2 linked regions of the Hahella sp. HNIBRBA332 genome follow. The protein of the gene in region 1 interacts with the protein of each later gene in a pairwise test. Links are inferred from orthologs where the notes say so. Each region holds a gene or a part of one and is shown on either strand. Other genes may lie near its edges. The genes, in order: O5O45_RS24325 and pepP.

Region 1 (14,971 bases):
CGGCGATATCGCTGTACTGGTGCGGGATAATAATCAGGCCCGCATCATGTCGGAAAAGCTCTCCGCCGTCGGCGTCAGCAGCGTGTTTCTGACGCGGGAAAGCGTCTATCAAAGTGAAGAGGCCACCGATCTGCTGCGCCTGTTGCGCGCCTTGCTGGAGCCCAATGACGAACGCCGCCTGCGCGCGGCGTTGGTGACCCTGAGCTGGGGTTGGACCGCCCCGGAGCTGGAAACGCTGGCCCGGGATGAACAGCGCTGGGAGAGTATGCTGACGTCATTGCATCAGTTACGGGAAGAATGGCAAGACGCCGGTTTCATGCCCATGTTTCAGAAATGGCTGCAGAACTTCAGCATCGCCGCCAGACTACTGGGCCTGCCAGAAGGCGAGCGCCGTCTCACCAACCTGTTACAGTTGGCGGAACTACTGCAACAGGCCGGGCGCGACTACCCCACGCCAGAGCGACTGCTGGCCTGGTATCAAGGACAATTGGAGCAGGCGGACGGACGCGGCGATGAGCATCAGTTACGCCTGGAAAGCGACGAGGCGCTGGTGAAAATCGTCACCATTCACAGTTCCAAAGGCCTCGAATATCCCTTGGTGTTTCTACCTTTTCTGGGATTTGGCCGCAGCGGCAAAGACGATTATTTAATGTGCCATGACCCTGAACGGGAGCACCGTCTGGTGCTCGATCTTAGCGGCGGCGACCGCTTACAGGAGCAGGCGGAACGGGAGCGTTTGGCGGAAGATCTGCGTCTGCTTTACGTCGCGCTGACCCGGGCCAAACAACTGTGCGTCTGGGCCTGGGGCGCCGTAAATGAGTTCCAGTACGCCGCCATGGCGTGGCTGCTTTATGGCGGCGCGACGGACAATCTGACCGACTGGCTGACGTCCCTGAAAAATCTGGACGATACGCAACTTGCGGAGCCCCTGACCCGCCTTGCAGCGCAGACCGACTTTTGCTGGAGCCTGGCTCCTGAGCCGGTGCATCAGCGCCGTCATCCCGGCGAAGGCGCCGGCCAGTGGCGGGCGCGCTCCGCCCAGCGCACCGTGGAGCAAAACTGGCGTTTATCCAGTTACTCGCAACTGGCCTCCGGAGGCGGCGGTCGCCATCACGAAGAGCCCTTGGATGAGGCCGCGCCGGTACAGGAAGTACAGCCTCGCCTGCAGCCGGACGTCAGCGATATTTTTCAGTTTCCCAAAGGCGCCTGGGCGGGTCAGTGTTTCCACCATATTCTGGAGAATATGCCATTGCAGGCGGAAAACGCCGAGGTGTTGCATGAGCTCACCAGCCACAGCCTGCAACAACACGGCTTCGGCGATGAATGGGTGGCCTGCGTTTCGGAACAATTATGGCAAGTGGTGAACACGCCGCTAATGGAGAACGGCGGCGCGCCTTTTTCACTGTCGCAACTGGACAAGGCCAATATGCAGGTGGAAATGGAGTTTCTCTTCCCCGTGACGCTGATTCAGCAAGCGCGGCTGGCGCGTTTCCTGGCGGACTACTCCGGCTCTGAAACGCCGGTTAATCTGAACGTGGCTGCTCATGAGGGCCTGATGCACGGCTTTATCGATCTCACCTTCCAGCATGAGGGACGCTTCTATATCGTCGATTACAAAGGCAGTTGGCTGGGAGAAAAACGCGAGAGCTACGCCCAGGAAAATCTGCGCAACGAAATCCTTGCGCACCGCTATGACCTGCAGTACCTGATCTATACGCTGGCGTTGCATCGCTACCTGCAACGCAGCTTGCCCGACTACGATTACGACGCCCACTTCGGCGGCGTGTACTATTTGTTTTTGCGGGGCATGCACAGTCAACGCCAGCCCGAATTGGGCGTATTTTTCGATCGTCCCTCCCAGGCGGCGGTGGCCGCGTTTGCTGAGATTCTGCAGGGAGAACCGGCATGAGCATCGCCCATCTGATTGACGCCGCCCGCCAAAGTAACTTGCTGCGGCCACTGGATTATTATCTTGGCCATCAGTTCGCCGAAATGGCGATGTCAGCGACAGAAGAGCAACGGGAACTACTGGCGCTGACTGTGGCGCTGACGTCCAACGCCCTGGCCAATGGCCACACCTGCCTGGACCTGTCGCAATACGCAGGCCGCTCGCTGTGGCCGGACTCTGCGGAAGAAGACATGCGGGCCTTTATTGCCCCGTCTCTCAAATTATGGCGCGAAGCGCTGCTCGCCAGCGGCCTGACCCAGGCGGACTCAGACGTGGGCGAGGCGGGCCCGGTCAGTCCATGCGTGCTGGATGACCGTAACTGTTTCTACCTGGCCCGTTACTTCGAATATGAACGTCAGCTTGCCGGATTACTGCAACAGCGCATCGCCAACCACGCGGCTTTCCCGCCAGAGCAGGTCCGTCAGGCGCTGCTGCGCTTTTTCCCCTCCGTCGAGTCGGAGGATCGTCAGGCGATCGCCGCCGCAGTGGCCTGTCGTCAGGGCTTCACCGCCATTGTCGGCGGCCCCGGCACCGGTAAGACCACCACCGTAGCCAGGCTGCTGGGCATGTTGGGAGAACTCGCCGACCCGCCTCTGCGCATCGCTCTGGCGGCGCCCACCGGCAAAGCCGCCGCGCGCCTGATGGAGTCCATCCGCAACGCCAAATTGCAGCTGGGGGAGCGTCTGCCGCATCCCGAACGCATTCCGGATACCGCTTACACCTTGCATCGCCTGCTGAAAGTGCGGGGGGATGGCAAGGGCTTCGTGCATCACGCCGGCCATCCGCTGCCCGTGGATTTACTCCTGATAGACGAGGTGTCGATGGTGGATCTGGCGATGATGCTGCGCACCGTAGAGGCGCTGCCTCCTCACGCCCGTCTGATGTTGCTGGGCGATAGCGAACAACTCGCGTCAGTAGAAGCCGGCAGCGTCATTGGCGACATCTGTTCGCAACGAAGCGCCGCCGGCGTCAGCCCGGAAATGGGGGACTATTTACGCCAGCTTGGCCTGACGCCTCCCTACCCGGTTGAAGCAGAGGCCGCGCCTGTCTCGGACTGCGTCATCCGCCTGGAGGTAAGTCATCGCTTTCACGCCCGCAGCGGCATCGGTCGTCTGGCGCAGGCGATCAACGCCGGCGATCCGGAAGCGGCCCTGCAGGTATTCAAGCAGCCGGAGTTCGAGGACGCGGATTGGGAAAATCTGCCGCCATCGCAGCTTCAGTCATTCATCCAGCAAACCGCGGCCAACGCCTACGAGCCCTGCTTCAAAGCCGATTCGGTGGAAACCGCCCTGGACGCCATGAATCGCTTCCGCATCCTCTGCGCCGTAAAAGAAGGCCATGGCGGCGTGCAGGAGATCAATCAGTGGGTGGAAACCGCGCTGCAACGTAAAGGCCTGACGCCGCGTTATCAACTGCACTATCACGGCCGACCTATTATGGTGACCCGCAACGACTATAGCCTGGGCTTGTTCAACGGCGATGTGGGCCTGATCTGGCGTGATCCGGCATCGGGACAACTACGCGCCTGGTTCCCGGACGCTGACGGCCCCCTGCGCAGCATTCCTTTGTACCGCCTGCCCGCTCATGAAACGGTCTACGCCATGACCATACACAAAAGTCAGGGATCTGAATTTGACCATTGCGTGGTGGCGTTGCCCGAAACTGATCAACCAGTGCTGACGCGGGAGTTGATATACACGGGCGTCACCCGCGCCAAAAAGCGGATCAGCGTGTGGGGGCCGCGTCACCTGTTGATCAAGTCTATTAAACGCCCCACCCAGAGGATGTCCGGGCTCGCCCGCAGAATCTGGGGCGAGTCCGCACCGAGCGAACCCAGCGTTGATAATCCACCGGATGCAGCGTCCGGCGATGGCGTGCAATTGGATTTATGGTAGGCCTCGCAGACGGCGGTCAGAACTCCCCCGTCACGCCAATGCCGAAGGTATTGAAACGCACTTCATTATGCTCGAAGTGCGTTACCTCCGTTTTCAGGTAGATCCCTTTCTTAATGCGGAAATCTACGCCACCGCCATAAGCGAAGCCGCTGTGCGTTTCATGGTTTTTCTCACAACCGCCGCCCAGAACATGGCAGCTCTGTACACTGACGCTGGCGCCTTGCCAACCCAGCAGCACATAGGGCTTTATTGCATTACTAAGCGGCAGAGTGAAGCGGTTGTATCCCGCCACGTAGGCGTCCATAAACGCGCCGGAGTCATCCAGAGGGTCTTCATCGAATATCAGAGAGAAGAAATCAACGCCCAAGCGCCCTTCCAGCCCCCAAAAGTCAGTAAGGCTCCAACCTAATGTTGCATTCAGCATCAGATTGTCATGCAGATTTTCTGAAGAGGCGTGCATATAATCCAGCCCCAGTGCGCCATAGCCTTCTGCTGATGCGTCGACAGCCATGGCCAAAGTCAGGCAGATTCCTAAACCCAGTCTTTTCATTACAACCCTCACTCTGTAATTAGGGAATATTCTTTAAACAATTTTTGGGCTATCTCCATAGCGCGCCGAAGCATACACTAGGGGTTGTCTGTGTAACAGCGTCAGCGCCGCAACGCTCTACACGCCGAGGCTGGCTATACTTCCTGGAATAACGTTGAAATATCGCCAGCCCCTGGGTAGCGGCGGGTTTGACTCGCATCAAGCCATACCGACGCCGGTTCCATTACCTTAAAGCTTACGCAATTGGAGGTAAGCATGATCCTGATGAAAGATGTAATGAGCCACCCCGTGCATACGTTGAGCACTGAGAACAGCTTGGCCGATGCCCGTAAAATGATGCAGGAACAGGGCGTCCGCCATATTCCGGTCGTCAACGCCAAAAACAAACTGGAAGGGCTCGTCACCCAGCGCGACGTCTTCGCCGCCATGGACTCCTCCGTGTATGACCTGCCCCCGGAATTGATGGAGGCTCACGAGTCCGAAATTCCCGTCACTCAGGTGATGCGGACCAAAGTCGCCACCGCCAGCCTGGATACGCCGATCCGCAAAGCAGCGGAATTTCTGCAAACCAAGAAATACGGTTGTCTGCCCGTGGTGGAAAATGGCCATGTCGTGGGCATTTTGACGGGAGGCGACTTTATCAAGATCGCCATTAATCTGCTGGATCTGGTGGAAGTGGAGCCGGAGGAAGAGCCCAGCTGATCGAGAAACGCAACAGGCGCGAAACCAATGAGGTGACGTCGCCTGTCGTCGGGCGCCAGTAACGGCGCCTGCGAGATCATTGTCTGTTTCAGGCGGGTTTGGCCAGATGCGCCAGCGCCGCTTCCAGGAACTTCCAGAAATTCGCCACGCTTGGCTCGTGCACCGCCTCGTCCGGCGAGTGCGCGCCACGAATGGTCGGCCCAAATGAAATCATGTCCCAGTGGGGATAGTTCGCGCCCAGGATGCCGCATTCCAGACCCGCATGAATTACCTGGATCTTGGGCGTGACGCCCACGACTTTCTCGTGCAGACGGGTCAGATTATCCAGCAGACGAGAGCGCTTGTCCGGCGCCCATCCGGGGTAGCAGTTGCCCACAGAGGTTTCCGCACCCGCCAGTTCAAATACGCTCGCCAGGGATTGCGCCGCGTCATCCCGCAACGAGTCCACCAGACTGCGCGCCAGACAGTGCACTTCGATATGACCGTTATCCATCACTACCCGCGCCAGGTTGTTGGAGGTTTCCGTCACGCCGGGGAAGTCAGCGCTCATACGGAACACACCGTGAGTACAAGCGAAAATCACACGCTGTAAGCGGTCCACCATCTCCTCCGGCAACAAGTCGGCGGCGTCAGTTTCGTTGATGGTCAGATGCAAATGCGGCTCGGCGGATTTCAGCTCCTGCATGAACAGTTGCTGCAGTTCGCTAATGCGGCGGGCGATCGCCTCGCCCTGCTCCGCCGGCGCCGCCACGACGGCGAAGGCCTCGCGCGGAATCGCGTTACGCAGGGTGCCGCCGGTCAAAGACGCCACTCGCAAGGCGGGAAACTGTTTGCGTAATTGATCCAGGGCGCGATTCACCAGCTTCAGCGCATTGCCGCGTCCGGAATGGATATCCAGCCCGGAGTGGCCGCCGCGCAACCCTTTCAGCGCAATGCGCCAGTACTGACGACGATCGTCCCGGGGCTCCGCCTGATAGGTGAAACGTCCGCCGATATCCACGCCGCCGGCGCAACCGATATACAGTTCATTCTCTTCTTCCGTATCCAGGTTCAATAGCAAAGAACCCTGCAAAACGCCGCCCTGCAAGCCTTTGGCGCCGCTCATCCCGGCTTCTTCATCCACCGTTAACAGACCTTCCAACGGCCCATGAATCATGTCTTTGGAAGTCAGTACGGAAAGAATGGCCGCTACGCCGATGCCATTATCCGCGCCCAATGTGGTGCCGCGGGCGCGCACCCAGTCGCCGTCGATATAGGGTTGAATGGGATCTTTGCTGAAATCGTGGGTAGAACCTTCGTTCTTCTGCGGCACCATATCCAGATGGCTTTGCATCACCACGCCGGGAGCGTCTTCGTAGCCAGGCGTCGCGGGTTTGCGGATTATCAGATTGCCGACCTGATCCTCAATGATTTCCAGCTCATATTCACTCAGGGCTTCTCTGATGCGGGACTTGAGCAGCTGCTCTTGTTTGGAAGGCCGCGGGGTGTCGCACAATAGCTGGAAAAAACGCCACAAGGGCTGCGGGGTCAGATCGCTTAAACTCATAATGTCGCCAAATTGTTGTTGATTGTTCTGGAGTTCCCCAAGGCGCTGCGCCAAGAGGCCTATTCAGGAAATCTGGTCCATTCACGTCCCCGTCGCAATAGCTGATTTCCCAGATAAAGCGTGGCGGGACCTTGTCTGTCCATATCGCCGTAGACCAGATACAGCGGGACTTCTCTATCGCCGCCTTCCTGCAGCGGCAGCGCCTTCAAGGCGCCGCTTTGAATATCCGCATCCACCCAGGAAACCGGCAGCCAGGTGAACCCTAGCCCGCGTTTCACCATATTCACCGAGGTGCTCATGTGCGTCACCGTCCAGCGCTGCTCCGCGCCCAGCCAACCGGAATTGCGGCGCACGCTGCCAGAGTCGCGGATGACGATTTGTCGATGTCGGGCCAGGTCGTCTTTATTCAGGGTGCGATTAAGCTGATGCAGCGGATGTTGCGGATTCGCCACCGGCGTAAACGGAATATTGGTAATCAGATCGCCGATAAACCCCTGCGGTACGAATGGGGTTATGACCAAGTCGCATACGCCCTGCTTGAGCAGGTCTTCAGCGCCGGACAACACCGTTTCGATTATTTCGATGCGAGTATTGGGGTATTGCTCGGAAAACTCCGATAGCGCGCAATACAGGGCTTCCTGGGGATAAATGATCTCTACCGCGATCTGTATATGCGCTTCAATACCCTGCGCCAGACCAGACGCCACGGACTCCAGCTGCTCCGCCTGCTGCAGCAGGTTTTCCGACCGCCTCAGCAAAAGCTTTCCCGCCTCGGTCAGCGTCGCCTTGCGCCCCTGCACCTGCAGAATCTGTACGCCCAGCATTTCCTCAAGCTTATGGACGGCGTGATGCACCGTGGACTGGCTTTTGTGCACCATCTCCGCCGCCTGGGCGAAGCCGCCATGGGCGACCACGGCGTGCAGCATACGCCATTGTTCCAGTGTCGATTTAGGCATGAATTCTAATTTATCGAAATTTAGACACGAATTATTGCAATTTATTTTCGAATTTTACGATGCATAATGCAACAATGAGAAGACTGCTTGCAGGATATGCAAATCATGCAATGGAGTGGGAGGACACCACCATGGCTGTACGAGAACTCAAGCGCATCATTAACGCCAGCCCGGCGACCGACGGCGCGGGAGTCAGGATTTCCCGGATCGCAGGTTTTTCCGCTACCGATCTGGAACCTTTCTTAATGCTCGATGAAATCCGTTCCGACGAACGGGACGATTTTATCGCCGGCTTTCCCGAACACCCTCACCGCGGCCTGGAAACCCTGACCTATATGAAAGAAGGCGGATTCGAGCACCGCGACCATATGGGTAACCTGGGGGCCATCAAAAGCGGCGGCGCGCAGTGGATGTCCGCCGGCAAAGGCGTCATACATTCGGAAATGCCGATACCTGAAGCTGCGCGCATGCACGGCTTTCAGATCTGGATCAACCTGCCCCGCACACAGAAGATGAAGGAGCCGGAGTGGCGCGACGCACAGCCGGAAGAACTGCCTTCTATTATTCTGAGTTGCGGCGAGATTCGGGTTATCGCCGGCTCCTGGCGCATTCAGGATAATTTCAGCACTTCGCCGCTGAACCGTCTGGCGCAATCCGCCGGCCTGCTCGATATATCCCTGCTGCCCAACGGCAAGCTGGATCTGCCACTGGAGCAGGACCGGCAGGCGGCGATCTATGTCTATAACGGCCGCGTGCACATGGGCTCGGTGCTGCAGGCAGGCCAGCTTGGCATCCTTGGCGCAGGCGACCGCCTGCAACTGAGCGCGGATAAAGGCGGTGCGGACTTCCTGCTACTTGCGGGAGAAGCCTTGCATGAGCCTGTGGCGCATTATGGTCCTTTCGTCATGAACACCCACGACGAAATTCTCACTGCAGTGAAGGATTATCAGGAAGGGAAGCTGACGGCATAACAAAACGGCCTCCAATGAGGCCGTTTTCGTGTGCGCTGCGCCGTCAAAACAACGTATAAATGAAGGGCGCCACCGCCGAGCCTTGGGTGATGACAATCAGGCCGCCCAACATTACCAGGGTCAATATCAGCGGAAACAGCCACACTTTTTTCCTTTGTCGCATAAACGCCCAAAGGTCTTTCAAAAATTCCCACATCAGAAAGGTCGCTCCAAGGACTCAGGGGTAATGGGGTCGTTACGTACTGTCCGATAGGTAGTCGCTTGCGGATCAATGCGTTTTTGCAGTTGCAGCTTGTGCATGAGCCGCAGCGCCCATCCCAACGGCGCCACCAGAACAACGAAAACAGCGCCTAGAATAATAGCGCTGTTTATCTTGCCCAGCCTTAAAGCAAAATGCATCCACAGAACATACACCTGGCGTAGCAGTCCCGGTTGCACCAGCGCCAAAGCGGCGAACACGGCCGCAACCGGATAGGGCCATATAGGCAGGCTCAGTGCAAACACCCAAGGCACAAACAATCCAAACACCAGAATCAAAAAGACGGCCATGACAAGGCCGAACTTTCTCAGTTCTCCTTCCGGGGCGGAAGCAAAGTCGTGCTGCGCTGATTTAGTCAAGTTCAAACTCCCGGGACCAATCTTTCTTTACTAACGCTTCTGGTTGCATAGCCTTGCGCAGTACGCAGCGCCCCAGGACCAGAACATCCATCTCCGTCGCCATAAAACACCGAAACGCGTCGTCCGGGGAGCAAACCGGCGGTTCGCCCCGAACGTTAAAGGATGTGTTGATTAACACCGGATGGCCGCTACGCTTGGCGAACTCCTTTATTAGACGATGAAACTCAGGATTAGTTTCCTGATGCACCGTCTGCACCCGCGCCGAATAATCGACATGGGTGATAGCGGGCAAATCAGAGCGAATCTGCCGCAGACGCTCCAACCCCTGAAGCCCCGGTTCGGCGGATTTACGCCATTGCTCTTTAACATCCGCCACCAGCAGCATGTAAGGACTGGGTTTCTCCAATTCGAAATAATCGCCGCACTGCTCCGCCGCCACCGCAGGGGCGAAGGGGCGAAAGGATTCGCGGAATTTGATTTTAAGATTCATTTTGGTCTGCATGACCGGATCCATCGGGTTACCCAGAATGGATCTCGCTCCCAGAGCGCGTGGCCCAAATTCCATACGTCCCTGAAACCAGCCCACCACTTGGCCGTCAGCCAGATCACCAGCGATATCGGCATACAGCGCGTCATCCTCCAGCACCACAAACGACGCGCCGGCGTCTGTCAAATAGCGCTGTATGTCCTCGTCGCTGTATTGCGGTCCCAGGTAGGCGCCCTGCATAGCGTCCAATTGTCCTGAAGCCAGGGGACGCGTTCTGGGCTCGCCTTGATAATGATGCCAGGCCAGCAAGGCAGCGCCGAGAGAACCGCCAGCGTCGCCGGAGGCCGGCTGAATCCAGATATCGTCAAATGGGCCTTCTCGCAGCAGGCGGCCGTTGGCGACGCAATTCAGCGCCACCCCGCCCGCCAGACATAAATGACGTTGCCCTGTCTCCTCGGCGATCGTACGCCCGAGGCGCAACACGATTTCTTCCGTCACCGCCTGAACCGAGCGCGCCAGATCCATATACGCCTGCGTCAGCGGCGCTTCCGGTTCCCGCCGGGGCAGATCGAACAACTCGGCGAAGCGCTGGTTGGTCATACGCAGACCAGTCATGAAATCAAAGTAACGCAAATGCAAACGGAAAGTGCCGTCAGGTTTGACATCTATGAGATGCTGCATGATCAAGTCGACGTATTTTGGCTCCCCGTAGGGCGCCAGTCCCATCAACTTGTATTCGCCGGCATTGACCTTGAAGCCGCAAAAGTAGGTAAAAGCGGAGTACAGCAAACCCAGAGAATGGGGAAACTCAATTTCCCACAACGGACGCAAAGAAGCGCCCTCGCCCACCCACACCGAACTGGTCGCCCATTCGCCCACTCCATCCAGACACAGAACGGCGGCATTGGCGAACGGACTGGGATAGAAAGCGGAGGCCGCATGGGATTGATGATGCTCCGCGAACAACAGCCGCGGCAGAACGGCTTTGGGGTCGCGCAACAGTCCCCTCAACGCCTTCTTCAACTCACTTTTCAGGAATAGCTTATCCTTGAGCCACACCGGCATCGCCGTGGCGAAAGAACGAAAACCCCGTGGCGCGAACGCCAGATAGGTCTCCAGCAGCCGCTCAAACTTCAACAGCGGCTTATCATAAAAAACTACCGCATCCACCTCATCCAGGGCGACGCCGCCGGCGTCGAGCACATATTCAATAGCGTGGCGGGGGAACCCCGCATCATGTTTTTTGCGGGTAAAGCGCTCTTCCTGGGCGGCGGCCAGAATCACGCCGTCCTTTACCAGCGTCGCTGCAGCGTCATGGTAATAAGCGGAAATGCCTAAAATAGTGGTCATTGAAAGGGAAGCCATTCCGTTATGCGTAGTATGGGGTGTGACCTGACGGGAAGGTGTCATCGTCGCTATCGCTACAGTTTTCTTAAGACTACTGATGCCATAAAATGCGCGCAACCATTTTTTCCGGAGACACCCATATGCCGCGGGCCAGCGAGATTAAAAAAGGCGAAGTCGTTGATTTAAACGGGCAATTACTGATTGTTAAAGACATTGAGGTGCACAGCCCCAGCGCCAGAGGCGCCGCCACCCTGTACAAAATGCGCTTCAGCAATGTACGCACCGGACTCAAATATGAAGAAAGCTTCAAAGGCGACGACATGCTGAGCACCACTCAGCTGGAGCGTCGTCAGGTGTCTTTCTCCTATATTGACGCCGACGACTATGTCTTCATGGACAACGAAGACTTCTCTCAATACATGTTGAAAAAGAACGACATCGAAGATCAGTTGCTGTTCCTGACTGAGGAAATCCAGGGATTGCAGGTGTTAATGGTGGATGGCCAGGTCATCGCATTGGAACTGCCGCAAACCGTGGAAATGGAAGTGATCGAAACCACTCCCGCCATGAAAGCGGCTTCCGCCAGCGCCCGCACTAAACCCGCCAAATTCGCCACCGGCCTGACGATTCAGGTTCCCGAATATCTGGAACAGGGCGAGCGCGTCAAAATTCATACCGCCGAAAAACGTTTCATGGGCCGCGCAGACTAAAATGCGCCGCCCTTGATCGCCGTTGCAGCGACGCGCCGCCGTCGCTGCGCGCCCCCTGACGCCTCTCTCCGCGCTAAAAGCGCATCCCCGGATTTACGGCTACACTGAGTGAATGAATTCTAACTCGGTCCGGCCGGAAACGATGCTATATAAGTTGTCCTGCAAAGGCGCGCTTTGGCTGCTATTTTGGTTGCTGGCGTCCCCGCTGACGTACGCCGCGCCGGCCCCATCCATGGCGCCGGCGATGCATGTGGTGTTTTTCAATCCACAAAGCAGCGACGATACCTTCTGGTCTGAGGTGATTCGATTCGCCCGCGCCGCCGCGGAAGATCTCAATATCCGCCTGGACGTATTCAGCGCCAATCACGACCGGCTGCTCATGCGCCAGCAGATCAAGCATATTCTCGCCAGCGACCCACCGGACTTCATCATGTACAAAAATTTCAAAGGAAACGCTCCAGAGTTACTGGCGCTGGCGGAAGAAGCCAAAGTGCGCTCCTTCATTTTCAATTCCGGCCTCAATGTGGAGCAGGAACGGCGTTACGGAAACCCCCGGGAACGTTTCAAGCAATGGATCGGGCAAATGCTGCCTAACGATGAAAACGCTGGTTACGCCCTCGCCAATATGCTGTTCGCCTCCGCCACCTCTCGCGAACTGCTGCGCGGCGGTCAAGTGCTGCCCATTCTCGCCATCGGCGGCACGCCCACGGACAACGCAGCGATTGAGCGGGAAATGGGTTTACACCGTGCGCTGTCGGAACATCCGGAAGTGGAGTTGCAGCAGCTGGTGTCCGCCCGTTGGGATGAAGAACTGGCTTATAAGCAGGCGGTCGGACTGTTGAAACGCTATCCCCGCACGCGAGTGATCTGGGCCGCCAACGACTCCATCGCCATCGGCTCCCTGCGGGGAGCGCAAAGCCTCGGGTACAAGCCTGGGGAAAATATTCTCATCGCCGGGATCGACTGGAGCCCATCAGCCTTGGAATACATCAAGGAAGGCAAGCTGGCGGGTTCATTCGGCGGCCACTTCATGCAGGGCGCCTGGAGCCTCGTGCTAATGTACGACTACCACCATGGCCGGGATTTCGCGGACGACGTAGGTGCGTCCATTCACTCCAACATGGGGCTGCTCACGCCAGAAAACGTCGACAGATATTTACAGTTCATTGTCGGCGTGAATTGGAGCGACATTGATTTCACTCGCTTTTCAAAAGCGTTGAATCCTCAACTCAAGCAGTATGACTTTTCATTAGATCGGCTGCTCCGGCAGCAATGAACTCATTTTGGCGAGACGCGACGACATAATGCTTCCAGATCAGTCCATCAACGAAGAGTTCCCCAAGGACCGGAAACAAAAACGTCAACCGCACAGCGCCTATCTGCGTCGCAGGTTAATGACGCTGACTTCCATCATCATTGTCTCTATGTTCGCGCTGGAAGCGGCGGTAACCGCCTGGTACGACTACCGGGCGCAACTCGCCAATCTGGAGAAGGACGCCTATCTGCTGGCGGATGCGCAACGTTCCGTGCTGGCAGCCGCCGTCTGGAACTTTGACTTCGACATTATCAACAACGCCGTCAACAACCTGTTCTCTATGCCGGAGATCATGCAGGTCGCCATTCGCTATCCTGACGGCGAAGTTATCGCCTCCGCCGGCAAACTGTCGGACGGCGCCGCGCAGATGCGCATCACCCGGCCGCTGCTCTGGGATCAGGGCGGGGAAAAAGAGATCGGCACGCTCAACATTGTGATCGACATCAGCCAGGTGGAAAGCTCCATGCTGGTCAAGCTGACGGAGCGCTCCGTCACCCTCAGCGCCACGCTGTTTATCTGTCTGGCCGCCATCTACCTCGCCTGCCGCTGGATGACGCAACCGCTGGAGGAATTGACCGCCGCCATCACCCGGCTGGCGGACGGCGATCTGGAGCAACGAATTCCCCACACCCAGCGCAACGATGAAATCGGCAACGTGGCCCGGGCGCTGGTGAAGTTCTCGGAAAACAGTCGACTTCTATACGACCTGCAGAACTCCCTCACTTTCAATGTGGCGGAAAAAACCCGTCAGCTAAAACAGGTGCGGGAAGACACAGCTCACGACAATACCGTGCGCGCTCGCTTGCTCGCCATGGTGTCGCAGGAAATTCGATCTCCCATGACCGCTATTCAGGGAGCGGTCATGCTGTGCAAAAACGGACTGACCGGAGAAATACAGGAAAAGACCCTGCATATGCTGCACGTCGCCGAGCGCAACTGCGAACGTATGCAAAAGTTGATTGAGGTGTTGTTCGATATTTATCAGATACAAAATCACTCTCTGGCGCTGGACTCAAGCCCCGTCAACCTGCTCAAACTGGCGCGGACACAAACGGAGATCTGGCGCAACAGAGCCTACCAAACCAGTAAAAATCTGCACTTCGAAAGCGGCATAGCGGAAGCCTGGGTGCGCGGCGATGAAAAGCGCCTGCAGCAGGTCATTGATATTCTGCTCAGCAACGCCGTCAGACATTCCGGCAAAGGCGGCGAGATCAGCGTACATCTGCGCCGCGAGGGCGCTTTGGTCAGCCTGTCTGTCAGCGATAACGGGCCCGGCATTCCCAAAAAAATCCGGCCCTACCTGTTCGAAGGGCTGGCCCGCGGCGACGAGGCCAGCAGCGACTCCCTGGGCTCCGGCTTCAGCCTGACTTTGGCGAAAGGGTTGGTGGAGTTACAGGGCGGGCAGATTTACTTCGAATCCATCGCCAAGGAAATTTCCAGCAATTCCACCCTGCCGACCGGCGCCACCTTCTATCTGGAGTTGCCCTATATACCTGCGCCCAATGCGGGGGATTAATGCATGGAGTGTCGCGGGAAATAGCGCGCGCCGTCGTAACGGTCAAAATAAGCGCCCAAGAGAGGATGGTCGATCTGGGTCGTATCCAGACTGACTCGCAGATTGCGTTCCGCCACGTAGGTCATGTGGTCGCTCTCATGCACCAGCACATGATACCAAGGCTGATCTTTGGGCGGGCGCGACTTGGCGACGCTCTCATACCAGGCGTCGGTATGGTTGAACGTCGGATCAACGCCGATCACTACGCCGCGATAACCAAATAAATTATGTTCAACCAACTGGCCGACAAAAAAGTGTGCTTGCGCCATATCCCCTCCTGTCCCTAATTATAGCCGGGCTTGGCGGGACGCGCTGACGCAGTGTCGAGTCGCGGGACAGTCGCTTAGACCCGCCGCGACTTACGGTAATCG
Region 2 (14,928 bases), 760 kb from region 1 along the record:
TCTGGCGAGTCGCTGGTTAAGCAAACGTCCTGCTGTAGTTCGTTCGCGGCATGTTTCCGCCCCTGTCCATGATAATTGGCCCACCACTTGGCTATACGCGAAAGGCGCTGATTACATTGTCACAACCGGAGACACGTTGAGAGACTATTTAACTTGCCAGCCGAGATTCGCCAAGCAAAAGGTGGTTTCGATTCCGACTGGGTTGGAGATCGATAAATATCCGCTTGCGGAAGATAAGGATCAGGCCAAAACTATACTTGGACTGCCTGTGGATCGTCCTGTGATCGGAAAAGTTGCGATCATGCGAGACTGGAAAGGACATAGCTATCTTGTTGATGCATTTGCCGAACTATTAAAGTCGGGAAGTTCTGCGCACCTACTGTTGGTCGGTGGCGGTGAAGAGTTTGATAATGTACAGAAGCAAATTGCGGCTTTAGGTATCGGCGAGCACGTCACTTTGACTGGTACGGTGGATAATGTGTTGGATTATCTACATGCTATGGATTTATTCGTGCTGGCTTCCTATGACAACGAAGGGGTGCCTCAAAGTATTATGCAGGCGATGTTAACTGGGCTGCCAATCGTCGCCACGGACGTAGGAAGTGTTCGGGAAATCGTCGTGGAGAACGAAACCGGCCTGATGATTCCGCCCAGAAACGAGAAGGCGATGACTGCCGCCATGACGCAAATGATCTCAGATAGAGAGCATTTACGCACGATGGGGCGCAACGCCCGTAAATTTGGAGAAGAACGCTTTTCCCGTGAATTGATGGTGGAGCGTATGGAGAAAGTATTCTCCGAAGCCTATGCTTCCTTATCAGATAGATAACTTTTAACGGTCTGAAATACTGTATCGGCTTCAATGCTGGAGAGGCACTCACTGAGTTTGCCTCCACCGCAGCCATCCAGCTCGCATGAGCGACAACTAAAGCCGCTGTGGGCGATTACTTTTGACTTATCTCCCCACGGCGCCCATTTCTTCTCGTCAGAGGGACCAAAAAGCGCAACAACTGGCTTATCCAATGCGGCCGCCATGTGCATTGGGGCCGTATCGACGCCGATGAACCCGCTGCTTTGGGCGATTAGAGCGGTCAGCTGGTCTAATGACAGCTCCCCCGCCAGAGTAACAGGCGGCTTTTCAAGACCTGCATTTATTTGCTGGATCATCTCTAGCTCCCGTGCGTCCGGCGCTGCTGTCATAATTAGCGGAACGTTCGCTTTTTGGAGCATCTTGATTAGCTCTATGTTTTTCTCAACCGGCCAGCTCTTGAACATCCAACGGGAAGTTGGGTGAATAATCCAGTATTTATCCAACTTGAATTGCTTCAGCAGCCCTTCCACAGATTCTTTCGCTTGGTTACTTGTCTGCAATACAAGCTGTTTATGCTGAGATTCGGGGTAAAGGCCAACTCGTCTGAGTGAATCCAGATTGATTTCCACAGTATGTCGTGGTGTCTCGGGGAGAGGATATAAATGAGTGAAGCTTTTTTTCCACCAGAATGACTTGGCGCGCTTAGGATACTTGGCCGCCACAGAGTAGGGCGTTTTTAACGCTCTCGCCAACTTTGCGCCTCGCCAGTGGTCTGTAAGATGGACTAACAAGTCGTACTGTCGTCCTTGCAGTTGTTTTCGTAGTGTCCTTTCCGCCTGCAGGTGCCGAAGCAGCGGAAGTTTACGCCACTTTTTATCAATGCAAAATATTTGGCTTAACTCGGGATTGTGCTCAACCAGCGCTTTGGTGTCAGCATAAATGAGCAGATCTATTTCAATGTGCGGATGCTGTTGTTTAATCGTGTGAATGACTGGGGTCGTCAATAGTACGTCACCGTGATGACGTAGTTTGGTGACCAGAATTCGTTTGATCTGGGAAAAATTAATCGCGTCGGGCAAGTAGCTCATTTTTTGCCTTTCATAGAGAGGGCGCTATTGTAGGCGTTCAACATCCCGCTCATCATACCTTCCATTGTCAGCTTGTCGAGGGCGTACTGGGCGGCGTTGGCGCGTAGTCGATCAGCTAAGTCTTTATTCTCCACCAACCTGAGGACTTGCTCTGCAATGCCTTTGGGATTAGCGGCTGGGGCGATCAGCCCGGTTTGTTCATGTTCAACCATTTCTGGAAGCCCGCCAATATTGGACGCAACCACATTGGCTCCACACAAATAAGCCTGAGAGACCAAACGTGTTCTGGCCTCTGTTTCCACCGAAGACACGACGACGATATCGCTGATGGCCAGGTAGTTCTCGACGTCTGCGTGATAGCCAAGAAACTTGAACCTATCTTTAAATGGAGAGCGTTGAATCTCCATCATCACTTCTTCTTTGTAGCCACGGGTGGAATCAGTTGCTTCTCCAACTTGGATAAATGTGACGTTTGGTATGCGCTGAGCGACTTCAGTACAGGCTTTTACGAAATACAGCTGGCCTTTATCCCGCCTAATCATTCCTACGTTGGCGATGACCAAGTGCTCTTCAGGAATTCCCAGCTCTTGCTTCAGCGCTTTTTGTGTCATGCGCAGATCAGACTTGAAGCGGTCTGCATCTACTCCGGCTTCGGCAACATATACGCGCTCCGGTGTAGATAGCCCAAGGCGGATTACTTGCTGTTTTATGTGTTCCGCAGTGGTAATGATAAAGTCATTGCCCACACGCCAGACTAGTCGGTGCAGGAAGTCGTTTTTTATAGGGTCAATGACGTGACGCGAGCGTACAACTACTTGTCCTGTAAATAACTTGGCTAGAGCGGAGTAACTGGCGTCTCTGCTGCTATGGCAGTCTAGGATATCGTATTTTTTGTGTTTTATTAGTTTGCAGAGATTGCGTACAGTGCCAGGATTGGCTGAGCCGCGCAGATCCAGAGCATGAGCGGGAATGTTGCGCTTTTGGGCTTCCTGGTAGATTTTAGAGTCCTCCCGCGCTATTAGTTCCGCCTCATGTTTATGTGACCGTAACCACTCTATTTGTTCGATAATACGGAGTTCCTGGCCGCCCCAGTTGATGCTGCTTTCTATATGCGCAATTTTCATATGTGGATATGTCGCTCATTTTCCGGAATATTTGCGGTGACTTTTCCCTTGAGGCTCGGTCTTAAACCGCCGATGCATCCATAAATATTGGGCAGGATAGCGGCGGATAGCGTTTTCTATCGCCAAGTTGGTTGCCTTAGCGTCTGCGACATCGTCGCCGGTGGGGTAATTGGATAACGCCGGTTCAAAGTAAATATCGTAGCCACCATCTTTATTACGAAAGTGGCTGAAGGGGACGACTAGTGAGCCGGTTTTTTGTGCGATGCGAGAGGTCGTTGTAATGGTGGCGGCTGGAACCTTGAAGAAGGGCGCGAACACGCTACCGCGGCGACCGTAATCCTGATCTGTGGCGTACCAGATGGTTTTGCCGTTTTTCAGCAGGCGGATAAGGCCGCGCAAGTCGTCCTTGCTCAATACAGGATGGCAAAATTTACTACGGGCGCGGGTCATCACCAGGTTGAACAGGGGATTGTCATGGTCCCGTTGCATGCTGGCTGCGCTGGAATAAATATCAAATAACGCGCCGCCAAGATCCAGTGTGGTGAAGTGACCGCCTAATAGAATAACGCCTTTGCCCTTGGCCTGCGCTGCTTGCAGGTTTTCCAGACCGTGCGCTTTGGTAATCGAGCGAAAGCGCTCTTTTCCTGTAAACCAGGCGGATGCGGCTTCAAAATAGCCGATGGCGTTGTTGTCAAAGGCCGACTTTACCAAATCTTGCCTCTGATCAGAGGTAAGCTCTGGAAAACACAGATTGATATTAACTTCAGCGATATGGCGTCGCTTGGGTAGTAAATAGTAGGCTGCGCGGCCCATCAGAATTCCCAGTCCACGTTGAAAGGCCAAAGGTGTATGGGCGATCAGCCATAGTAAGGCGATCCCAAGCCAAGTTGGCCAATAACGGGGGTGAATAAAGTCTGAGTAGGTCAGATCGCGTTTTTCTTCGGACACGTAACGGCGTTCCTAAAACAAAAGAAGCGCATTTTAGCCCGATCCCGCCCGGCTCTCCAGTTTGTCCGGCCAGTTGACGGAGCGGTAAGGTGCTGTCTGGGGGAGAGGCGTGCTAATATTGCCGCGCGATCCTTCCATCGCAAACAGATAAATGAAGGCTTCAGTTTTGAGGATGGGCATGCAGATACAGCTTCCAATGTTTCAGAATTCACGGGTCGTAGTGGTTGGCGACGTTATGCTGGACCGCTACTGGTACGGCGCGACATCAAGGATTTCTCCTGAAGCGCCGGTGCCCGTCGTCAAAGTGGAGCAGTTGGAAGACCGGCCCGGCGGCGCCGCTAACGTGGCGTTGAACATCGCTGCGCTAGGCAGTGCGGCGGTGATTTTGGGGGTGACGGGTAAAGATGAAGCGGCGCAGTCACTGGCGGCGCGGATGGAGTCCGCTGGCATATTGGCGGATTTTCAGGAGCATGAAACTTTACCTACTATCACCAAGTTGCGGGTGGTCAGTCGTCATCAGCAATTAATCCGCATGGATTTCGAAGAGAGTTTCGCTGGCGTTCCGCAGGAACCGCTGGAAAAGAAAGTCGCAGGGCAGTTGGCTGGCGCAGGGGCTTTGATTTTGTCCGATTACGGCAAGGGCGCATTACGCGATCCGCAAGCTTTTATTCAATTGGCGCGAAGCAAACAAATCCCCGTGTTGGTCGACCCAAAGGGCAGCGATTTCGAGAAATATCGCGGCGCAACCTTGATTACCCCTAACTTGTCTGAGTTTGAAGCGGTGGTAGGGTACTGTGCGAGTGAGGCTGAACTGGTTCAGCGTGGCTTGAAACTGGTAGAGGAACTGGAGCTGGAAGCGTTGCTGGTGACGCGCAGCGAGCAGGGGATGACCTTGCTGAGAGCGGGACGACCTGAACTGCATTTGCCTGCCCAGGCGAAAGAAGTCTTTGATGTTACAGGCGCCGGCGATACTGTTATCTCCGTACTCGCCGCAGCATTGGCCGCAGGTAGTGAAATGGGGCAGGCGGTGGCGTTGGCCAATATCGCCGCTGGCATTGTCGTAGGCAAACTGGGTACGGCGTCAGTCAGCGCGCCGGAATTGCGTCGCGCAGTGCAACAGGAGCAAGGCGCAGGGCGTGGCGCAATGACGGTGGAGCAGTTAAAAGTGGCGTTGGACGACGCGCGCGCTCATGGCGAGAAAATTGTTTTCACGAACGGATGCTTCGATATTATTCACGCCGGCCACGTCGGCTATCTGGATCAGGCGCGAAAACTGGGGGATCGATTGGTCGTTGCGATTAACAGCGACGCCTCTGTAAGCCGTTTGAAGGGAGCGGCGCGCCCGATTAACCCCCTCGAACGCAGGATGGCGGTGCTTGCTGGTCTGGAAGCGGTGGATTGGGTTACCTGGTATGAAGATGACACGCCAGAGCGCTTATTAGAGATTCTGAAGCCGGATATCCTGGTGAAGGGCGGCGACTACAGCAAAGAGCAAGTTGTCGGTTGGGAGATCGTCGAAGGTTATGGTGGAGAAGTGCGGGCCTTGGACTTTCTGGATAACTGTTCAACCACAGCCATTGTTGAAAAGATTCGCAAGGATCGGGAGAAGTAGTTGCTCCGCATTGCGAAGACCTGCTTTTAGAAAAGGGAATGACCGGCGACGCTGAAGCGTCGCCGGAAACTGCAGTAATTAGCCTTTGTAGGCTGCCGCTGCGTCACGGATAGCCTGACGAGCCGCTTCGCGGTCCGCCCAACCAGAAATTTTCACCCACTTGCCTTCCTCAAGATCCTTGTAGTTCTCAAAGAAATGCTCGATCTGCTTGATCAGTAACTCAGGCAGGTCTGTCGGCTCGTTGACGCTTTTGTACAGCGGAGTCAGCTTGGAGTGAGGCACCGCCAGCAGCTTGGCGTCTTCGCCAGCTTCGTCAGTCATGTTCAACACGCCGATTGGGCGGCAACGAATCACTGCGCCGGGCTGAATTGGGTAGGGCGCAACAACCAACACATCCAGCGGGTCGCCGTCGTCAGACAACGTGTGAGGAATAAAACCGTAGTTGCAGGGATAGAACATGGGGGTGGCCATGAAACGGTCAACAACTACCGCACCGGAGTCTTTGTCGATTTCGTATTTGATCGGGCTGCTTTGCGCGGGAATTTCGATTACGACGTTAATGTCGTCTGGCAGTTCTTTACCTGCGGAAATATTGTCAAAGTTCATACTCTTTTCCATTCTATTAAAAAGCTGGGCAGCAAATTATAGGAGCTTTGCCACGCTAAAACCAATAAGGCGTCTGCCCGAGCTTATAGACCGAGGTGCTTGGCGATAATCTCATTCATGATTTCGGTGGAGCCGCCGCCAATGCTGAGTATGCGAGCGTCTCTGTACAATCGCTCCACTACTGATTCGCGCATGTAGCCCATGCCGCCGTGAATCTGCACGGCGGCGTCTGTTACCTCTTGGGCGACCTGTGAGCAGAAGTTCTTCGCCATGGCGACCTCTTTGATCGGGTTATCGCCGTTTTGTATGCGTTGAGCAATATTCAATGTGTAGTTGCGAGCGATCTCTACCTGTGTCGCCATTTCGACCAGGCGATGCTTGATAACTTGAAACTTGGCGATTTTTCTACCAAATGCGTCGCGCTGGCGAGCGTAATTCAAGGCCTGTTCGTAAGCGATTTGCGCGGTCATATAGGCCATGATGGAAAGCGCCAGTCGCTCCATCAAGAAGTTGCTCATAATGGCGATGAAGCCGCTGTTTTCCGGTCCGATAAGATTTTCAGCCGGAACAATGCAGTCATTAAAAAACAGCTCTGCGGTATCGCTTGCCCACCAGCCCATCTTTTTCAGTGGTTGTCCCGCGCTAAACCCATTTCGCTCCCGTTCCACCAGAATCAGGCTGATGCCAGCGTGACCTTCGCCGCCAGTGCGCACGGCGACAGTATAGAAGTCCGCCCGGTAACCACTGGTGATGAATGTTTTAGAGCCATTAATACGGTAAACGTCGCCCTCTCGAATGGCGCGAGTTTGCAGGTTGGCGACGTCGGAGCCTCCGCCGGGCTCTGTAATGGCGAGTGCGGCGATTTTTTCGCCCTGGAGTACAGGTGGAATCACTTTATCCTGCAACGCGGGGTTACCCCAGCGAGCGATCGGCGGCAAGGCGATATCCAGAGAACCGAGACTGGCGACAAATCCGCCGGAAGTGCTGCGCATGAGCTCTTCGCTGACGGCGACTTTCATCAATATATCGTTCTCGCCGGCGCCGCCCCACTTTTCATTGAAGCCAACGCCAAGTACGCCGGCCTCTCCCGCCAGACGATAGATCTCTCGAGGAAACGAGCCAGCTTCCTCCCACTCCTGAATATAAGGCGCGACATGTTGTTTGATGAATGCTGCGGTCGTGCGCCGCGCCATTTGATGAGTCTCGTTGAACATGCGCAAGTCCCTTGTCGAGTTGTTAATTAGGGCTCAGCTTATCGATCAATTTAAAACCAAGCAAGCGCTTGTTTTTTTGTGGGGGGGAATGTTGGGGATATTCTGAATAATGGGGGAATGAAGAATACAGAGAGGTTTTTGAAAGATGCTTTTGTCGACAGAAAACGGGGAAGGCGAATGACGCGATCCAATGAGCGGATCGCGCCAGATTCTCAATCAGTCGTTCGCTTTGATCGTCTTCACGCCTTCCTGTGATCCCAGCAGAAGTACGTCGGCAGGGCGCATGGCGAACAGGCCGTTGGTCACCACACCGGTGATTTGGTTGATCTGTTGCTCCAGTTTCACCGGCTCCAGAATGCGCAGGTTGAACACATCCAGAATAATATTGCCATTGTCCGTCACACAGCCTTCCCGGTAGACCGGGTCGCCGCCCAGTTTTACCAGTTCCCTTGCAACGTAGCTGCGCGCCATGGGAATGACTTCAATCGGCAGGGGGAAGTCGCCGAGCACGTCGACCCATTTGGATTCGTCGGCGATGCAGATAAAGGTTTTGGCGTTGGCGGCGACGATCTTCTCGCGCGTCAACGCGGCTCCGCCGCCTTTGATCAGCTCCAGGCGCGGATTGGTTTCGTCAGCGCCGTCGATATAGAACTCCAAGCCGGAAACGGAGTTAAGTTCGTATACCGGAATATTGTGCTTCTTCAAACGCTCGGCGGAGGCCTCTGAGCTGGCGACAGCGCCATCGAACTGGGTTCTTACTTCCGCCAGCGCGTCGATGAAATAGTTGGCAGTAGAGCCTGTGCCGATGCCAAGAATGGTATCGGTTTGCAGATGGGGTTTGATGTATTCCAGCGCCGCTTTTGCGACAGCCTGCTTTAATTCGTCCTGGTGCATAAGCCCGCCCTCAAAAATAGGGGAATTATAGACCCCGCGTCCTATCAATAGTAGACGTTGGGTCTGTAATGCCGATATTATTTGGCGCTCAATTCCGCTAGCGATTTAGTAAGTTCCCATCATGCCTCACCGATATATAAAAAAGATCCTGGACGCCAAAGTCTATGATGTTGCGATAGAGTCTCCTTTGGAGACGGCCCATCTACTGAGCCACAGGTTCAATAACCATATTTTATTGAAGCGTGAGGACCTGCAGCCGGTTTTTTCCTTTAAGTTGCGTGGCGCTTATAACAAGCTCGCACAACTTTCCAGTTCAGCCAAAGAAAAAGGCGTGATTGCGGCCTCAGCGGGCAACCATGCCCAAGGATTGGCGCTGGCGGCGCAAAAGTTGGGCGTCAAGGCGACAATTGTCATGCCGCAAACTACGCCGGAAATCAAAGTGAATTCCGTACGGGCGAAAGGCGCTAAGGTCGTGTTGAAGGGCGACGCCTTTGACGAAGCGGCGGCGCACGCGCAAACCCTGGTCAAAGAAAAGGGATACATTTATATCCCTCCTTTCGACGATGAGGAGGTTATCGCCGGTCAGGGCACAGTAGGCATGGAGATTATGTGGCAGCATACGTCTCCCATACATGCGGTGTTCGTCCCCGTCGGCGGGGGCGGTTTGATCGCGGGCGTCGCGGCGTACATCAAATATCTTCGTCCTGATGTCAAAGTCATTGGCGTGGAGCCGGAAGATTCCAACTGTCTTCATGCAGCGTTGAAGGCAGGCAAGCGGGTGACGTTGCCGGAAGTGGGTATCTTCGCCGACGGCGTCGCCGTCAAACAAATCGGTAAGGCTCCATGGGAGGTTTGTCGTCAATATGTGGATGAAGTCGTCCTAGTCACCACTGACGAAATCTGCGCGGGCATCAAAGACGTCTTTGAAGATACTCGCTCTATCGCTGAGCCGGCTGGCGCATTGGCCATCGCCGGCTTGAAGAAATACGTGGCGAGAGAGAAGATTCAGGACCAAAACCTGATCGCCATCGTAAGCGGCGCGAACATGAATTTTGATCGTCTGGGATACATCACGGAGCGTACCGAAGTGGGTGAGGAGCGCGAGGCGATCCTGGCGGTGAAAATTCCAGAGCGTCCGGGCAGCTACAAGCGTTTCATCCAAGCGTTAAGTCGCCGCAGTATCACCGAGTTTAACTACCGTTATTGTGATGCGACAGAAGCGCAAATCTTTGTCGGCGTACAAATCAGCTCTGGTCTGGAAGATCGTAAGGAGCTGGTTGGGATTCTTGAGGAAAAAGGCTACTCGGTGCTTGATCTCACTGATAATGAAGTCGCCAAAATGCACATCCGCCATATGGTTGGGGGGCATTCGCCAGCGTTAACCAACGAGAAGGTTTTCCGTTTTGAGTTTCCAGAGCGTCCAGGAGCGTTGATGAAGTTCCTTATGGCGTTTGGCGCCCGCTGGAATATCACCATGTTTCATTATCGTAATCATGGCGCCGCTTATAGCCGTGTTTTAATGGGGGCGCAGGTTAACGATGATGAAATGGCGGAGTTCCGGAAAATGCTGGATACCGTTGGTTTCAGGTATTGGGAGGAAACCAATAACCCAGCCTACAAACTGTTTCTAGGTGCCTGATAATTAAGAGGTTTTAATATAAAGGCAGAAACGGTCACACTATTGCGTTTTAAAGCTTTGATTTAAATCAGGCAGGAGTTACAATACTTTTCTATAATTTCAAGTTAAGACAATTACCTATTTGTCTGATTTATAAAATTAAAAAACGCCAATGAAAATTAGGGGGATGCATGAAGCGCAAGCCTGACGTCATGCTTACGCTTGTGATCGTATTTTGCCTTGGGTTGGTCGTCAGCGGCTTCACAACCTTTGGCCACAAGGAAGCACGTACGTCGCCCACTTATGTTTCCGTCGCTGGCGAGGACGTTAATTAGTCCCTGTCTTCCTGACGATTCGAAATAGCCCTGTTAACGCAGGGCTTTTTTGTTTCTGAAGCGATGCAATTGCTGATCTGTGGCGACAGCGGACAGTGGAATATCCCAGGGTTCGTGGGGCAACTCTGGAAGTTGCTGGAAATGATGAGCGAACCCAATCAATTTCGGCCTTTTGATGATGACCCGGCGATCCGCGAAAGTGCGATCATAATAACCCCCTCCCATTCCCAATCGGTTCCCTTGTTTATCAAACGCAACCAATGGGAAGCACACCACATCCAATGACCAGGGGGGAACTCGTTTTGCTCCCCGAAGCACAGGCTCTGGAATGCCGTACTTGTTGGGCTTGAGCTTGGCGCCGGGCAGATACCGAACGAACCATAGCCGGTTGTGGTAGAGCGGGTGTAACACGGGAAGATAACAGGCTTTTTTTCTACGCCACAGGCGCTGAATGGTTGGAAATGGATTGATTTCCCCGTCGTTGGCGAGATATAGACCCCAGCGGACGCTACGACTGAGATGAATGGCTGAGCTGAGTGATTTTTGCAGACCGGAAGCGGCGCTGCGTTGTTGGGCGGGTGTCAGCGCTCTGCGTTTTTTGCGCATGGCGCGACGAATAGACGCTTTATTCATAGCAGAAAAAATAAACTCCCCGAGACAGCCGCTGTCTGACGTGGCCCTTGAACCCTTTGGTTCAAGGAGGTAACCGCTGGAATGAATTAGGCTTTCCCTTCAAGAGGGACTTGCACACATCACTCGCAGGAGGTAACCAATAATAAAATTCATCGGCTCGAGGACGTATCTGACTGGCGAGCAGTTCAGGGAGCTTGGGTCCTATTATAACGAAAAATGTGAAAAAAGCAGTGGGGCAAACCAGGAATATCCAATATTTTTTTCTTTTTTGATTACGTAATTGTATGTTTTGTAAAGTTATTTATTTCTCAGCGCTGCGTCCAGTTTTTCATGCAGCGTACTTAGGGTAGAAGAGACCTGTTCGGTTTTCTGTCCTTGCTGCATCAAGTCGTAAGTCAAGTTCAAGGCGGCCATGACTGCAATTCTCTCTGTGCCGTAAACTTTTCCAGATGCTCGGATTTCTTTCATTTTCTGATCCAGCGTCCGCGCGGCGTCTTCCAGTTGGCGTTGCGCTTCCGGAGGACAGGCGACCAAGTATTCCTTATCCAGGATGGTGACGGTGGCGGTATGGTTGGTGCGACTCATTAACGTTGCTCCAAAGCTTTCAAACGACTGATCATAGCCTCGATTTTGGAGCGGGCCAGATCGTTCTTCTGTAATAGTTGCATGCGTTCCTTTTGCCAGTCTTCCTGCAGCTGGCGTAGCGCCTGATTATCTGCTTCGAGCTGTTTGCACTTCTGTATCAGGCGGTCAATTTTATCGCTTAACTGCTGCAACTGAGAAACATCCATAAGTTTTTCCAGTGGTATTGCTAGGGTTCTTCAGGAAGAGTTTTCTAACATGACTCGACTTATGACGGACGCGAATCAAAGTGGAAAAATGTTAGAAAACCAAACTGTAGGCGCATGGGCGTCCAATTAAATATAAGTCGCCGATGTAAGGGGGTCAACGTGCGCACCCGCGTGGCGATATAAGTGGGCGTCATGTTAGCATACACAGCATTATTCTGGCGTGAGTCGATCCTGATAAAGTTGACGCCAGAACCGTAAAAAACATGATGGCGAAAGCCTGAGCCGTCGCATATATATTCAATTGCGCCCGATGCGCCTTATTAAAGCAGAGCGGGTGTTTTTGCCAAATGAATTCTATTTAATAAGGTTACGCCATTCGCCGTTGCGAACGATGATGGTTAAGCCTGTGGAAGCGGGCGACTTCCGCCCGATTGGAGAATTAAACGAATGTCCCAACCCTACCATGCCCTGCAACAACTATTAAACCGCATCGACGCTGACGCGACTCCCGCAGGAGTTCACGGTCTCTGGTGTGGAAGAATGGCGGCGGGAGACCAGGCGCAGGATAACGACTGGTGGAGCTACACGCAGCGTTTCGCCGGCAGCGTCAATGCGATTGAAGAGAACCTGCAAGCGGCTTTCAAAGCCGTATACGGCTACGCAGAAGCAGCGCTGACGCAGGATAATATGAGCTTTCAGCCCTGGTTGCCGGAAGATGCTGTAGAGTGCTCGCTGCGCGTTGCGGCGCTGGCGGACTGGTGCAGGGGCTTCGTCGAGGGGCTGACGTCTGTTTTGGGGAGCGGATTATCCTCCTGCTCGGCGGATGTGCAGGAAATCCTTCAGGATCTGGTGGATATCGGCGAAGTGGACCCCGAAGTGGATGGCGACGAGCAGGATGAAAGAGAACTGCTGGAGCTGACTGAGTTTGTGAAAGTGGCGGCGTTGAATGTGCTGCAGGAACTCACTGCCGCTAAAAAGAACGCCGCCTCGGAAAAGAAAACGCTACATTAACGGTCTAAGGACAAGGCCCGCCGGCAGTTTGTACGGATGTGCGCCAGATTACGGATAACTAAAAGTTTTTAAGAGAGATAGACGTGCAAGCATTATCGATTCGTGAATATCAGAAACGTCGGCGCCATCTGCTTGACGTGATGACGCCCAACAGCATCGCCATTTTGCCCGCAGCGCCAATTCGCGTGCGTAATCGCGATTCGGAATATCCTTACCGTCAGAGTAGCGACTTTCATTACCTCAGCGGGTTTGCGGAACCGGATGCGGTGATGGTGTTGATCCCGGAGCGTGAGCACGGCGAATCCATTTTGTTCTGCAAGGAAAAGAACCCTGACTACGAACGCTGGAATGGCAAATTGGCGGGACAGGAAGGGGCGATCGAACACTATCTCTTCGATGACGCTTTCCCCATTGACGATATTGATGAAATTCTACCGGGATTGCTGGAAGGCAAGCAGCGGGTTTACTACTCCATGGGGCTGGATGAAAAGTTTGATCGCAGGGTTATGGAATGGATCAATGTCATCCGCAGCAAAATCAAGAATGGCGCGCACCCGCCCGGAGAGTTCGTGGCGTTGGAGCATACGCTGCACGATATGCGCCTGTTTAAGTCTTCCGCTGAAGTCAAAATTATGAAGCAGGCGGCGCGCATTAGCGCCGAAGCGCATAACGAAGCCATGCGCATTTGTAAGCCCGGCATGTATGAATATCAGCTCGAAGCCGCCATACAGCACGTATTCCTGCGGGAAGGCTCGCGGGCGCAGGCGTACAACTGTATTGTCGGCGGCGGCGAGAATGCTTGTATTCTTCATTACGTCACTAATAACGACAAGCTGAAGAGCGGAGATCTGGTATTGATCGACGCGGGCTGTGAGCTGGATTGCTATGCGTCCGACATCACTCGGACATTCCCGGTCTCCGGACAATTCAGCGCTGAGCAGCGCACTATCTATGAAATCGTGCTGGCGTCTCAGGACGCGGCCATTAAAGAAGTGCGTCCCGGTCGCCATTGGAACCAGCCGCACGAAGCGGCATTAAAAGTGATTACCGAAGGTCTGCGTGAGATCGGCCTGCTTAACGGCGAACTGAATGAGCTGATTGAAACTGAGGCTTACAAAAAATTCTTTATGCACCGCACGGGGCATTGGCTGGGGCTGGATGTCCATGATGTTGGCGACTACAAAGTTGGCGGTGAATGGCGGGTGTTGGAGCCTGGCATGGCGCTGACTGTCGAACCTGGTATTTATATCGCGCCGGAGTTGGAAGACGTTGACCCACGCTGGAAAGGCATTGGCGTCCGCATCGAAGACGATGTGATTGTGACCAAGCAGGGCGGTGACGTCATCACCTCGGGTACGCCGAAGAAAGTTGATGAAATTGAGGCCTTGATGCGGGGTAAATGATGACCCGTCACTACGATATTGTTATCGTCGGCGGAGGCTTGGTCGGCGCGACGCTGGCTTTGGCCTTGCAGCAGTCTTCCCGGCGTCGTTTTCAAGTGGCGCTGGTGGAGGCGCACTCCTTGCGGACTTCGTCTGAGGGTCCCTTTACTCCCAGTTTCGATATGCGCTCCACGGCGTTGTCTCACGGCTCTCGCCTCCTGTATGAGCGCATGGGGGTATGGTCCGCCATGGCGCCCTACGCTGGCTCCATCAGCACCATCCATGTCTCTGAACAGGGTAAATGGGGTGCGACCCGGCTGCAGGCGCAAGAGCAAGGTTTGGACGCCTTTGGTTATGTGGTTCCCAATGCGGCGATTGGACGTAGTCTCGTTGCGTCATTGGAGGGATGGGCTGACTTGACAGTCATGGCGCCCGCAGAGGCGGTGTCCGCGCAGCGTTGTGCGGAAGGTATGAGCGTGCGTCTGCGGGAAGGTGACCATGAGCGGGACGTCGTCGGTAGGCTGCTGGTGCTCGCTGATGGAGGACGCTCCAGTCTTGCGGAGGGCTTTGGCGTCGCCAGCCATCGCGTGGATTATGGCCAGCATGCGCTGGTGGTCAACGTGAGCCTTTCCCGTTCACATGACAATATCGCATACGAACGCTTCATTGATGGCGGCGCTGTCGCCTTTTTACCGTTGGCGTCTGCGCGTAATGATCGAATGGCGGTGGTCTGGACCGTGCCGAGCAATCGCTTGCAGGGGCTGCTGTCCCTGGACAAGGCTGGTTTTGCTGAGGCGTTACAGTCTCAAATCGGCTACCGGATAGGTCGAATCGTTCGGATCGGGGATATCAATCATTACC

What was found.
Region 2: the proteins of O5O45_RS24325 (region 1) and pepP interact in binary tests that used the Escherichia coli proteins (3 or more experiments, as listed by UniProt). The link is inferred for Hahella sp. HNIBRBA332 from one-to-one orthologs.

What each region holds. Positions count from the first base shown.
Region 1 is NZ_CP132203.1:5,501,531-5,516,501, forward strand. What follows is about bases 4,413-7,409. They hold O5O45_RS24325 (aminoacyl-histidine dipeptidase), read right to left. Parts: upstream 6,642-7,409; coding sequence 5,184-6,641; downstream 4,413-5,183. Other genes in these bases: O5O45_RS24320 (CBS domain-containing protein), read left to right, coding at 4,649-5,095; O5O45_RS24330 (LysR family transcriptional regulator), read right to left, coding at 6,701-7,409. In the rest of the region: recB (exodeoxyribonuclease V subunit beta), read left to right, coding at 1-1,909; recD (exodeoxyribonuclease V subunit alpha), read left to right, coding at 1,906-3,843; O5O45_RS24315 (outer membrane beta-barrel protein), read right to left, coding at 3,860-4,393; more of O5O45_RS24330, read right to left, coding at 7,410-7,597; O5O45_RS24335 (pirin family protein), read left to right, coding at 7,729-8,568; O5O45_RS24340 (DUF5989 family protein), read right to left, coding at 8,612-8,764; O5O45_RS24345 (SxtJ family membrane protein), read right to left, coding at 8,764-9,186; O5O45_RS24350 (carbamoyltransferase family protein), read right to left, coding at 9,179-11,023; elongation factor P-like protein EfpL, read left to right, coding at 11,161-11,730; O5O45_RS24360 (ABC transporter substrate-binding protein), read left to right, coding at 11,873-13,006; O5O45_RS24365 (HAMP domain-containing sensor histidine kinase), read left to right, coding at 13,035-14,561; heat shock protein HspQ, read right to left, coding at 14,558-14,869; O5O45_RS24375 (helix-turn-helix domain-containing protein), read right to left, coding at 14,944-14,971. UniProt on the Escherichia coli protein: Dipeptidase with broad substrate specificity. Requires dipeptide substrates with an unblocked N-terminus and the amino group in the alpha or beta position.
Region 2 is NZ_CP132203.1:4,741,586-4,756,513, reverse strand. What follows is about bases 11,975-14,928. They hold pepP (Xaa-Pro aminopeptidase), read left to right. Parts: upstream 11,975-12,768; coding sequence 12,769-14,088; downstream 14,089-14,928. Other genes in these bases: ubiH (2-octaprenyl-6-methoxyphenyl hydroxylase), read left to right, coding at 14,085-14,928; O5O45_RS20955 (UPF0149 family protein), read left to right, coding at 12,122-12,685. In the rest of the region: O5O45_RS21025 (glycosyltransferase), read left to right, coding at 1-829; rfaQ (putative lipopolysaccharide heptosyltransferase III), read right to left, coding at 805-1,899; O5O45_RS21015 (glycosyltransferase family 4 protein), read right to left, coding at 1,896-3,023; lpxL (LpxL/LpxP family Kdo(2)-lipid IV(A) lauroyl/palmitoleoyl acyltransferase), read right to left, coding at 3,039-3,971; bifunctional D-glycero-beta-D-manno-heptose-7-phosphate kinase/D-glycero-beta-D-manno-heptose 1-phosphate adenylyltransferase HldE, read left to right, coding at 4,150-5,583; ppa (inorganic diphosphatase), read right to left, coding at 5,662-6,189; O5O45_RS20995 (acyl-CoA dehydrogenase family protein), read right to left, coding at 6,273-7,403; ribose-5-phosphate isomerase RpiA, read right to left, coding at 7,620-8,297; ilvA (threonine ammonia-lyase, biosynthetic), read left to right, coding at 8,419-9,936; O5O45_RS20980 (hypothetical protein), read left to right, coding at 10,107-10,250; O5O45_RS20975 (5-formyltetrahydrofolate cyclo-ligase), read right to left, coding at 10,284-10,883; O5O45_RS20965 (cell division protein ZapA), read right to left, coding at 11,181-11,468; O5O45_RS20960 (TIGR02449 family protein), read right to left, coding at 11,468-11,674.